3 regions of the Nissabacter sp. SGAir0207 genome follow, and region 3 is predicted to be linked to each of the others. Evidence: predicted binding sites of a transcription regulator. Region 3 holds the regulator's gene; each other region holds the start of a gene.
The links. Region 3 encodes Fur, which represses iron uptake genes when iron is present. Its sites were predicted from a motif close to ATAATAATGAGAACNACTATCAA; they were not measured.
Positions count from the first base shown of each region.

Region 1 (4,234 bases), 410 kb from region 3:
AAAGTTATTCAGCTTCTCGCTGGAGTCCACGTAGCCACGGTTGATGGTGGCAGGCGCGCTGTAGCCAGTGCCGTAGTGGCCGATGTAGTGGCTGTTGATCATGCTGTAGCGCAGGTTTTGGCGCACCGTCCAGGTGTCGTCAAAGCCATGCTCGAAGCTGTAGCCCACCATCTTCTGGTTGCGGGAGTAGGTGTCGCTCGCCTCCCCCTCGTTGAAGTCCACCGGCAGCTTGCGCGCCTGGCCGTTGGCGTCGGTGTAAGGCACCACGGTGCCCTCACGCGGCAACCAGCCGTAGTAGCCGGTGTCTGGCTCATTCTGGAAGTTGCTCAGGAAGGTGAAGGTGGTGCGGTCATCCGGATGCCAGGTAAAGGCCGGGGCGATGGCGTAGCGCTTCTCGTTCACCAGCTCCTGCTGGGCATCCTGGCTGCGGGCCACGCCGGTCAGGCGGTAGGAGTAGACGCCGTTGTCATCCAGCGCGCCGCCAAAGTCAAAGCCGGTCTGGTAGAGGTTGTCGGTGCCCATCGAGAACTGCACTTCACGCAGGGTTTCGGTGGTCGGGCGCTTGCTGACCATCGAGATGATGCCGCCGGGGTTGCTCTTGCCATACAGCACCGACACCGGGCCGCGCATCAGCTCCACGCGCTCCAGCATATAGGGGTCCATCGCGGCTTCATTGTAGTTGTCGCCCTGAAGCTTAAGGCCGTCGAGGTACTGGTTGGTGTTGACCGAGCTAAAGCCGCGAATCGCCACCACATCCAGCGCCTCGGAGCTACCACGGCTGGCGAAGACGCCCGGCGTGTAGCGCAACGCGTCCTTGACCGAGTCCGGCTGGCGCATCTCCAGCTCCTCGCTGGTGACCACCGAGACCGACTGCGGCGTCTTCAGCAGCGGGGTGTCGGTCTTGGTGCCGGTGGCACTGCGTTTGGCCGCCACGGTCGCGGCTGGCCCCCATGCGCTCTCCTGCGCCACATTCGGCCCACTGCCCACCACGGTAATGGTGTCGTTGCCGTTGGTCTGGGTCGTGTCGGCCGCCATGGCCGGCAGGGCGACGTGCCCGAGTGTTACCGCAATGGCCAGCGCCACTTTCCCACGGGGGAACGAAGCCGCTGAGGTAAAGCCTGAACGTGTGCGTGTGCGCATGGTTGCTTCTCTAATGATGTTAACAGGAATGTAAACGAGAATTATTATTATGCAGAGCGAATCATATTCGGATGAATTTTTAAACTCAAGCAGAAAGCGCCTGACGCCTGCTAAGCGGGTGAAGAATTCACCTTATTCCCGTCATGGTTAAATTCCATTAACGCAAATAAGAAAATCCGCAACGTTTATGTCGCGGGTTTATAAAACTTTTTATCCTGATGACTATTTTTTAACGCCGAGCAATATCAGCAGCGGTGGATTGCCGCTCTCGGTGGCATCGAAATGGTAAATACGTCCCTGCCGCTCGCCGCCAATGCAGAATGAGATGGTGGCCTGCTTATTTTTAATCGCCCGTTTCACGGCGGCATCAACGCTGAAATAGAGGTAACTGGGTTTGCTGGTCACCTGCGTTTTGCCGTCGGCGTCACGGCCACAGCTGGGGCGGCTGTTCCAGGTCACCGCCTGCTCCTGCCAGTCGTTGCTGGTCGGGTAGAGGAAGAGCTGGCGCGACGCGCTGTCGGAGACGTTGTTGCCAAACAGCCGCACCTTATAAATAAAGGAGGTGTCTGTATCGATGTCCAGCGCCGCTGGCCACGCCGGGATGGTGAACTGGATCAGCCCCACCTCCTCGCGGTTTTTGCTGCGGTCATTCTGCCAGTTGTCCTGCACCACCAGCGTGCTGCTGCCCGCGAAGTTGCTCTCCGCCGACTCCTGATTGCTGACGGTCACATCCTGCAACGCTGGCTCATAGGCCAGCGGCACATTCAGGCCGCAATCCAGCGCGCGGTTCATGCAGTGGTTGACCATGTAGTCAGAGGCCTGATCCGGCCAGCCATTCATAAAGTCGGCGTGGGCGCTGTAGATCGACCCCCACTGCTCCACCACCTTGCCCTCCACCATTTTTGGATCGAGCGACAGCTCTACCTTGGTCATGTCAATCGGCGGCGAGTTGGGCACCAGATAGGCGATGTTCATGTTGACGGTCGGCAGTTTCACCGGGTAGGCCGCCGGACAGGCGTTGTTCACCGCGTAATCCGCATTCCTGACCCCAATCGCCGGGTGGAGCGTCACGCCGTCCCAGCAGTTGGGGAATTTGATGGCGATGTTCATCTGCACCGTGCCATCCGCCTGCGGCGGGCAGCGACTCTTGGGCACATCCGAGTAGCCCAGCCCTTGGCAGAAGTAGTCAATCGCTACCTTGTTGGGCGAGGTGCCGTTGTGGGTGCCAGCCAGCAGTTGCAGCCCGGCCGGGAACGGGCTGAGCGGGAACTCCTGCACGTTGCTGGCTTGGTAGTAGGTCTTTTGGTAGGCGGGGCGGATCACCCGCCCATCCGGCAGGCGCAGCGACGGTGCCCAGTAGGCAGAGTGGTCGGCCAGGTTGTTGCAGGTGGTGGAGAAATCCGCCACCAGCTGCTCGTTGGTGCTGTAGGCGTTGGTGTGGGTGTTGCCGAAGAAGTCATGGGACATCGCCATACCGGGCATCGCGGGCATCATGACCGCGTCATCGGGCAGCGTGTGGCTGTAGTCACACACCACGTGAACCTGGGCCTCGGCGGCCTCGGCGCGTGGGAGGGGGTTCAGCCAGATAAGCATCAGTAGCAGGGGCAGTGCGCGTTTCATGGTTGGCTCCTTCTATGGGGGGAATCCCCAGAGAGTGCCGCGCCCCGCCGCACTGACGCCAATCACCAACGGTCAGCGATAATCATTGATAAGGCTGATAAAAAAAGGGTGTGATGCGCGTTTGACACGCATCACACCCTCTCGGCTCAAGGCGGGGAGTTACTGGCCGAACATCTCCCTGATCCAGCCAGCGACGCCCTCGCTGTCCTTCTGCTCATCCTGCGGTGCCTGCTGCGGCTGGCCCTGCGGCGCTTGCGCCTGTTGCTGCTGCTGTTGCTGCTGCCACTGCTGCTGTTGAGCCGCCAGACTGGCCTGACACAGGCTGTCCGGGTCGTCCGTCCAGACCGGCATGGTGCGCACCACGCCACCGGTCAGGCCGCCACCGCCGCCGCAAACAAAGTTACCGGCGGAGTCAACGCCCATCGGGCTGATCTCCTCTGGCGCTTGCAGATCCAGCGGCTGCGGGGTGCCGTTTGCCAGATAGCGGCTGTAGAGCGCCATCGCCCCGGTGGAGCCCCACAGTTTCGACGGGCCGTTGTTGTCGCGGCCTACCCAGGTGATCGCCACCTGCTGGCCGTCGATGCCCGCGAACCAGCTATCACGCAGGTCGTTCGAGGTACCGGTCTTGGCCGCCAGATGCAGGCCGGGGTACTTCACCGCCAGCGCGCGCGAGGTGCCCTCGTTCACCACCTGCTGCATGGCGTAGAGCGTCAGGTAGGCGGCCTGCGCCGGTACCGCGCGCTCGGCCTGCGGGAAGCTCTGGTAGAGCACCGAGCCATCCTCGGCAATCACCGAGCGCACGGCGGAGAGCGGTGCGCGGTTGCCGCCGCTGGCGATGGTCTGGTACTCCTGCGCCACCTCCATTGGCGTCAGCGCGATCGCCCCGAGCAGCATCGACGGCACCGGATTGAGCACGTTGGCCGGTACGCCGAGCGTCACCAGCGTCTTGGTGATCTCATCCAGCCCGACCGCCATCCCCAGATTGACCGTCGGCACGTTCATCGAACGCGCCAGCGCGTCCACCAGCATCATCTGGCCGCGGAACTGGTGGTCATCGTTCTGCGGTTTCCAGGTCTGGCCGTTGGAGAGGCGCAGCGCCAGCGGCTGGTCAGCCAGCAGGGTGTTGAGGCGGTACTTGTCCGGCTGCGCCAGCGCGGTCAGGTAGGTGGCCGGTTTGGCCAGCGAGCCAACCTGACGGCGCGCCTGCATCGCGCGGTTGAAGCCAGCAAACTGGGTCTGCGACCCGCCGACCATCGCCCGCACCTCGCCGCTGAAGCGATCGACCACCACCATCGCGGTTTCGATGTCGTTCAGGCCGCTCTTCTTGCGCAGCTGCGGGATGCCCTCCTCCACCGCCTGCTCGGCGGCGTCCTGCGACACCGGATCAAGGGTGGTGAAAATCTTCACGCCGGAGAGGTCGTTCATCTTGTCGCCCATCCGCTGCTGCAACTCCTGGCGCACCAGCTGCATGAAG
Region 1 covers NZ_CP028035.1:3,140,118-3,144,351, forward strand. The annotation lists gene fhuA (ferrichrome porin FhuA) at 1-1,140, opposite strand, end outside; gene C1N62_RS14095 (DUF1996 domain-containing protein) at 1,363-2,760, opposite strand; gene mrcB (bifunctional glycosyl transferase/transpeptidase) at 2,920-4,234, opposite strand, start outside.
Region 1: the regulator Fur is predicted to act here: its motif matches at 1,169-1,191, upstream of fhuA (ferrichrome porin FhuA).

Region 2 (4,234 bases), 1.3 Mb from region 3:
TGCGCCAGCCCGGCCTTTGCCGCTGATACCCTGAACGGCGCGGATACCGCCTTTGTCTTCCTTACCTCGGTGCTGGTGCTGCTGATGAGCCTGCCCGGCCTGGCGCTGTTCTACGGTGGGCTGGCGCAGAGCAAAAATGTGCTGTCGGTGCTGATGCAGGTGTTCAGCGTCGCCGCGCTGGTCTCGCTGCTGTTTGTGCTCTATGGCTACAGCTTCGCCTTTGCCGACGGCGGCGCGTGGCAGCCCTATCTTGGCGGGCCGGACAAGCTGCTGCTGAAAAACATCAGCGTGGAGTCGCTGGTCGGCAGCGTGCCGGAGTACGCCTACATCTTCTTTATGATGACCTTCGCCGCCATCACCCCAGCGCTGATCGCCGGCTCCTTTGCCGAGCGCATCAAGTTCCCGGCGGTGCTGCTGTTCATGGCGATCTGGGCGACGATTAACTACATCCCGCTGGCGCACATGGCGTGGGGCGGCGGCTGGATGGCGGCGCTGTCGGTGCAGGACTTCGCCGGCGGCAACGTGGTGCATGTCAATGCTGGCGTCGCCTCGCTGGTGGCGGCGGTGATGATTGGTCGCCGCCGCCTGTTCGGCTCGGTGGCGCTGACGCCGCACAACATGACCATGACCATGACCGGCGGTGCGCTGCTGCTGATTGGCTGGCTGGGGTTTTGCGGCGGCTGCGCGCTGGCGGTCGGCGGCTTCTCGATGCTGGTGGTGCTCAACACGCTGATGGGCGCGTTCGGCGGCGCGCTGGCCTGGATGGGGCTGGAGTGGCGGCTGCTGAAAAAGCCGAGCCTGCTGGGGGTAGTGAGCGGCGCGGTGGCTGGGCTGGTCGGCATCACCCCGGCTTGCGGCTACGTCGGGCCGGTTGGGGCGATCTGCGTCGGGCTGCTCACCGCGCCCTGCTGCCTGCTGGCCGTCACGCTGGTCAAGCAGCGGCTGAAGCTCGATGATGCCTTTGATGTCTTCGCCCTGCATGGCGTGGGCGGCATGGTCGGCGGGCTGCTGACGCCGCTGTTCGCGCTGCCAGCGCTCGGCGGGCTGGGCTTCGTCGCCGGGCGCGGCCTGTGGCAGCAACTGGCGGTCAACGGCGGCGCGCTGCTGTTCAGCATTGCCTTCTCCGCCGTCACCAGCTGGCTGGCGCTGGCGCTGGTTGCGCGGCTCTACCGCGGCCTGCGGGTGGATGATGAGGCGGAGTATGACGGGCTGGATCTCACCAGCCACGGCGAGGTGGGCTACCGGCAGGGGTAGGGCGCACATATTTCTTCTCCATCCGGCGCGCCGCACACTAACCTAAACGGAGCGCCGGAAAACCGGCACAGTGAGTAAGTCCGTTACCCATTAAGGAGAGATCATGAGCGACACCTACCAGCCGCCGAAAGTATGGCGCGACGAAGGCAGCGATGCCGGCGTCTGGAAAAACCTCAACCGCCCGGTGGCCGGGGCGACCCACGAGAAGGCGCTGCCGCGCGGCACGCACCCGCTGCAACTCTACTCCCTCGGCACGCCGAACGGCAAAAAGGTCACCATCCTGCTGGAGGAGCTGCTGGCCGCCGGCGAGCAGGGCGCGGAGTATGACGCCCACATCATCCGCATCGGCGATGGCGACCAGTTTGGTTCCGGCTTCGTCGGCGTCAACCCCAACTCCAAGATCCCGGCGCTGCTCGACACCTCGGCCCAGCTAGAGGTGCGGGTGTTTGAGTCTGGCGCCATCCTGCTCTATCTGGCGGAGAAGTTTGGCCGCTTCCTGCCGAAAAATCTGGCGGGCCGCACCGAGGCGCTCAACTGGCTGTTCTGGCTGCAAGGCTCCGCCCCCTACGTCGGCGGCGGTTTCGGCCACTTCTACCACTATGCGCCGGTGAAGCTGGAGTACCCGATCAACCGCTTCACCATGGAGACCAAGCGGCTGCTCGACGTGCTGAACCAGCGTCTGGCGGAGAACCGCTACCTGGCGGGCGAGGAGTACAGCATCGCGGACATCGCCACCTGGACCTGGTACGGCGGGCTGGTGCTGGGCGAGCTGTATGAGGCGAAGACCTTTATCGATGCCGACAGCTACACCCACGTGGTGCGCTGGGCGCAGGAGATTGCCGAACGTCCGGCGGTGCGGCGCGGGCGGGTAGTCAATACCCAGACGCTGGCCGAGCGCCATGACGCCGCGGACATTGACGCGGTAGTGAAGTAACGCCCGGCTGGAACGGGTTCCATGCGCGCCGGGGTGAAAAATCGCCGGCGCGCATGGCAGCGAGCCTTGCAAAGCGGCACGACCATCGTAATAATGCGCGTGATAATGATAAGAATTATCATTTCTTTTTATCAGGGATTATGCGCATGCACACACTATTCAAAAAAACTCCCCTCGCGGGCGGGGTAGCGGTTGCGCTGCTCGCCTTCAGCGGCGCGGCAAGTGCCGCAGAGAGCACCCCCGCCAGCCAGCAGGGTGATACCGTGGTGGTCAATGCCACTACCCCCGACAGCCAATTCAACGCTGGCAGCAACGATCTGGTGCCCGCCTACCTTGACGGCCAGATCGCCAACGGCGGCCGCCTCGGCGTGCTCGGTGAGCAGAAGGCCGAGGACGTGCCCTTCAGCATCATCGGCTACACCGCCAAACTGATTCAGGATCAGCAGGCGCGCACCCTGACGGACGTGCTGGACAACGACGCCTCCGTTGAGAGCAGCTACGGCTACGGCAACTTCTCCGAAAACTACGTGATCCGTGGCTTCTCGCTGGCGGCGGATGACATCTCCTTTGGCGGCCTGTATGGCCTGATGCCGCGCCAGATCGCGCCGACCTTCTTCGCCGAGCGCGTGGAGCTGCTCAAAGGCTCCAGCGCCTTCCTGAATGGCGTACCGCCCGGCGGCACCGGCGTCGGTGGCAACGTCAACATTGAGCCGAAACGGGCGGACGACACGCCGCTGAACCGCGTCTCCCTCGACTACACCTCCTCCTCGCAGGTAGGGGGATCGCTGGACGTCGGCCGCCGCTTTGGTGAGGACAACCGCTTCGGCGCACGCGTCAACCTGATCCACCGCGAGGGCGAAACGGCGATTGATGGCGAGAAGCGCCGCCTGACCGGCGGCAGCCTCGGCCTGGACTACCGCGGCGACCGCCTGCGCGGCTCGCTGGACGTCGGCGCGATGCGCCAGACGGTGCACGGCGGCCGCCCGGTGGTCTACCTCGGCAGCGCCACCTCGGTGCCAGAGGTGCCGAAGGCCACCGGCAACTACGGGCAGCAGTGGGCCTACACCGATCTGGAGAGCGAGTTCGGTATGCTCAAGGGCGAGTATGATCTGGCGGAGCACTGGACGGCCTACGGCGCATTCGGCATGAGCCACAACCACGAGTACGGCAAGTATGGTTCGCCGACGCTGGTGGGCGATGACGGCGACGCCACCATGAGCCGCATGACGGTGCCTTACTTCTCCGACACCGTGGCGGGCAACACCGGCCTGCGCGGCAGCTTCGACACCGGCTTCGTCAACCACAGCGTCAACCTCGGCTACTCGCAGACCTACACCAAGACGCGCTCCGCCTACACCCTGACCTCCGCCTCGGTGGCCACCAATATCTACTCGCCGGTGGCGACCAGCGAGCCGCTGACCAACCTTTACTCCGGTGGTGACATGGGCGACCCGCACGTGCGCAGCCGTATCCGCAACGAGGGCTACAACCTCTCGGATACCCTGTCAGTGCTGGATGGCCGCGTGCAGCTGATTGGTGGCCTGCGCCGCCAGAGCATCGCGGTGCGCAACTACAACTACAACGGCGTGGAGTCCAACACCTTTGACGAAACCAAGGTCACGCCGGCCTTTGGTCTGGTGGTGAAGCCGTGGCAGCACATCTCCCTCTACGCCAACCACATCGAGGCGTTGCAGGCGGGCGACACCGCGGGCACCACCTACAACGGCAAGACCGTGACCAATGGCGGCCAGACCGCGGGCGTCGCCATCTCCAAGCAGAACGAAGTGGGCGTAAAGGCGGACTTTGGCCGCGTGGCGGCGTCACTGGCGCTGTTCGAGATCAAGAAGCCAGAGAGCATGTACACCGCCTCGGGCGACAGCTACACCTTCGGCAACTATGGCGAGGTGCGCACCCGTGGTATGGAGGTGAGCCTGTATGGTGAGCCGGTCTATGGCGTGCGCCTGAACGGCAGCCTGTCGCTGCTCGACCCGACCCTGACCCAGACGCAGGATGGCACCTATGACGGCAAAAAGGCCGTGGGCGTGC
Region 2 covers NZ_CP028035.1:1,437,183-1,441,416, forward strand. The annotation lists gene C1N62_RS06115 (ammonium transporter) at 1-1,254, shown strand, start outside; gene yghU (glutathione-dependent disulfide-bond oxidoreductase) at 1,355-2,188, shown strand; gene C1N62_RS06125 (TonB-dependent siderophore receptor) at 2,335-4,234, shown strand, end outside.
Region 2: the regulator Fur is predicted to act here: its motif matches at 2,288-2,310, upstream of C1N62_RS06125 (TonB-dependent siderophore receptor).

Region 3 (4,234 bases):
TCGGTGCAGTACTACGATCGCCGCAGCTACCTCAACCCCTGTATGCCGTCGTCGCTGCGCTTTGTTGACAAGGTGATTGGCGAGATTGCTGCCATGCACCGGGAGGCGGGGCAGCCGCTCACCACCTGGCACTTTGGCGGTGATGAGGCGAAAAACATCCGCCTTGGGCCGGGCTACCAAGATCTGAAAGCGCCAGCAGACCCGACGAAAGGGGCCATCGACCTGAGCAAAGAGGATCTGCCGTGGTCGAAATCGCAGGTGTGCCAGACGCTGGTCAAATCGGGCGGGGCCACGGCCTTTGACCACCTCTCCAGCTACTTTGCCATTGAGGTCAGCAAGCTGGTCAAGGCGCACGGCATCGATCGGATGCAGGCCTGGCAGGATGGCCTGAAGGATGCGAAAGATGCCCGCGCCTTCGCCACCCCGCGTGTGGGGGTGAACTTCTGGGATACGCTCTACTGGGGCGGGGCGCAGACCGCCGGCGAGTGGGCAGCCAAGGGTTATGAGATCACCCTCTCCAACCCTGACTACCTCTACTTTGACAAACCCTACGAGGTCAGCGCCCGTGAGCCGGGTTACTACTGGGCCACGCGCGCCAGCGATGAAGCCAAGATCTTCAGCTTCGCGCCGGACAACCTGCCGCAGAACGCCGAGACCTCCGTTGATCGCGACGGCAACGCCTTCACCGCCCGCGGCGATGCCCCGTGGCCGGGCGCGCACGGCATGTCCGGGCAGGCGTGGAGCGAAACCATCCGCACCGACAGCGACCTGGAGTACCGCATCTACCCGCGCCTGATGGTGCTGGCGGAGCGCGCCTGGCACCGCGCCGACTGGGAACTGCCGTACCAGCCTGGCCGGGAGTTCCAGGGCGGCAAGACCCATTGGGTCAACCGTGACCAACTGGCCGCCGACTGGCAGCGCTTCGCCAACCTGATGGGGCAGCGTGAGATCGCGAAGCTGGATCGGCAGGGTGTCGCCTACCGGCTGCCCGTGCCGGGCGCGCGCATCAATACCGGCGTGCTGGAGGCAAACGTGGCGCTGCCGGGGCTGGTTATCCAATACTCCGTGGATGGCAAAAACTGGCAGGCGTATAACCCGCAAGCCAAGCCCACGGTAGGGGAGAAGGCGTGGGTGCGCACTCTCAGCCCGGATGGCAAGCGCGTCAGCCGCAGTGAGGAGGTCGCCCTCTGACGATATGGTCCCGCCCGGCCAGCGCGCCGGGCGGACAACAGGCGAAAAAAAACCGCATCAATGCGGTTTTCACTGGCAGTTGCCTGCCGCTCCCGTGCTGACGGGAGCTTTATACTGCGGGGGGCGTCCTGCGTCCCGCAGGTTGGTTACTTGTCGTGCAAACCTTCGTTTTCGCGACAATCACCGGCTTCACAATGACCATAGAGGTAGAGGCTATGGTTGGTCAGCTTGATGCCATGTTTCTTGGCAATTTCACGCTGGCGGATCTCAATAGATTCATCACTGAATTCAATCACTTTACCGCAATCAAGGCAGATCAGGTGATCGTGGTGCTGCTGCTGCGTCAGCTCGAATACGGACTTGCCGCCTTCAAAGTTGTGACGGGTCACGATGCCAGCGTCGTCGAACTGGTTCAGCACGCGGTAAACCGTGGCCAGACCAATCTCTTCGCCCATATCAATCAGCTTCTTATAAAGATCTTCCGCACTGACATGATGGCATTCCGGATCTTGCAGCACTTCCAGGATCTTAAGTCTGGGAAGCGTGACTTTCAGGCCGGCCTTCTTTAATGCGGTGTTATTGTCAGTCATGCGGATTCTGTCCTGTTACTATGCTATTCACGTTGAGGCATACAGCCTATGACATCAGGCGGCGCAACGGTTTTAATTGCGTCTCATTATAGAACTCACGGGTTCAAAAGAAAACGCCGCCTGTTAACGCCGTTCGCGCTACTGTTAATGCACTGTTGCAACGCGTTGATGGATAGGAAATACACCGGCGCCAGTGTACCCCGATACTGTATAAAGTTACAAACTTGTAGCCGATCTTTTGGCGTCTGGCGGGATAAATCCGGCCCGTTCGGTCAGAAATCGACACCCCGGGCCGTGAGGGGGCTTAGCCGATGATCTCGGCCAGGCTCAGCTCTTCGGAGATCTGCTTCACCCAAGCATCGACGCGCTCGTTGGTCAGCTCCGGCTGGCGGTCTTCGTCAATGGCCAGACCAATGAAGTGGCTGTCGTCGGCCAGGCCCTTGGAGGCCTCAAAGTGGTAGCCAGCTACCGGCCAGTGGCCGACCAGCGTCGCGCCGCGCGGCTCGATGATGTCACGCACGGTGCCCATCGCGTCGCAGAAGTACTCCGCGTAATCTTCCTGGTCGCCGCAGCCAAACAGCGCCACCAGCTTGCCGTTGAAGTCGATCTCTTCCAGCGTCGGGAAGAAGTCATCCCAGTCACACTGCGCTTCGCCGTAATACCAGGTCGGGATGCCCAGCAGCAGGATGTCAAACTTTTCCAGATCTTCTTTGCTGCTCTTGGCGATGTCATGCACTTCCGCCACATCGGCACCCAGTTGCTTCTGGATCATTTTGGCGATGTTCTCAGTGTTTCCGGTGTCAGATCCGAAGAAGATTCCCACTACGGCCATATAATTCTTTAACCTCTTGTTCTTAATTAATTTACCTGCCATTGACAGGTGCGGATGCTGCTGATGATAGCAAAGTCACCGCGGGGTGAACATCATCACGCCGCCGCGCCCTGGGAGCCAGCCGGCTTCCCAACAGCCAGAATGGTCAAATATTCTATCGGCCAAATGGCGCGGGTGTTATCGCCTTTGTGTGCTTGCGGCGCTTTTTTCCTGCATTGGTGCCCTGCGATCAAAGACATCCGCGGGCAAGCGTGAGGGAGGGCGGGGGAGGGGGCAGGGCCATGCTGGCGGCGAACGTGTCACCGCCGGCAGGCCGTCAGGCGTCGTCTTGCTGCTTGCGCAGTTGCGCCAGCAGCATCTGCTCAATCAGCTCGCTGCGGCTGATGTTCTGCTGCTCCGCCAGCTTATTGAGCGCGTCCACGGCGTCCGCGTTGATCTTCAGCTCCACCCGGCGCAAGCCCCGCACCTTGTCGCGTCGCAACTGGTTACGTTTGTTGATCCTGAGCTGTTCATCACGGGAGAGTGGATTGGTTTTTGGGCGTCCCGGCCGGCGTTCATCTGCGAACAGATCCAGCGTGGTGCGATCCGTTTGTTCTTTTGCCATAGGTAGAGGTACGACTAAGGAGTCAACATCTGCCTGTGCCTGAGCACAGCCGGATGGCTCGGTGAATACATGTTGAGGTCAATCAACCTTAACCCACTTTACCGCCGCCGCGCGGCGTAACCGACGCAGACGGGGCAAGACATAGCGCGCCATAATACCCCAGCACGCGCGGCCTGAACAATGCCTAACTGCCTGTTCGGCTTCATCTGTTGGCGTTTCACCCCGTTTCTCACTCCGTGCGATCGATCGGGGCGGCAGGTGCCAGACGTGGAAAAACCTGACAGAATACGCGCCTTCTGCTCAGGGATTAAGCATAAATGTTTGATATAAAAGATTTTAAACCATTTTTACCCGTGATGATTGCCATGTTGGTAGGGGGATGTGGCGCGCAGGGCGACACCGCCGCCCAGCAGCGTCAGGCCATCCAGACGCTCAAGCAGGAGACGCTGAAAGAGGTGCGCGCCCGCTACCCAGAGGCGGCCAACGCACTGGCCCACGCCAGCGGCTACGGGGTATTTGCCGCCAACAGCAGCAAAATCATGGTGGTGGGATTGGGGTCGGGCTATGGCGTGGTACATGACAACCGCAGTGGGCGTGAGACCTACATGAAGATGGCACAGGCCGGTGCCGGGCTGGGGCTGGGCATCAACCAAACGCGGACGCTGATGGTGTTCCACACCCCTGAGAGCCTGCATGGCTTTATCGACAATGGCGTGATGGTCGGGGCCAGCGCGCAGGCGGCAGCCAAGTATCAGGACAAGGGTAAGGCGCTCTCTGGCAAGGCGATCAATGACGCCCTGCCAGAGGAGTTGCGTGCCGCCAGCGGCGTCAGCCTCTATCAGGTGACAGACAACGGGCTGGTGGCGCAGGCGATGGTCAACGGCTACAAGTACTGGCCGGACAGCGCGCTGAACTGAGGGCCGGTCAGGCTTCCGTCAGGAAGCGATCGATAGCGCGCAGCACCGCCTCGGGTTTTTCCGCATGGACCCAGTGGCCGGTGCCAGCCACCACGTGGGC
Region 3 covers NZ_CP028035.1:2,730,832-2,735,065, reverse strand. The annotation lists gene C1N62_RS12120 (beta-N-acetylhexosaminidase) at 1-1,191, shown strand, start outside; gene fur (ferric iron uptake transcriptional regulator) at 1,338-1,781, opposite strand; gene fldA (flavodoxin FldA) at 2,086-2,613, opposite strand; gene ybfE (LexA regulated protein) at 2,930-3,217, opposite strand; gene C1N62_RS12100 (hypothetical protein) at 3,583-4,134, shown strand; gene ybfF (esterase) at 4,142-4,234, opposite strand, start outside.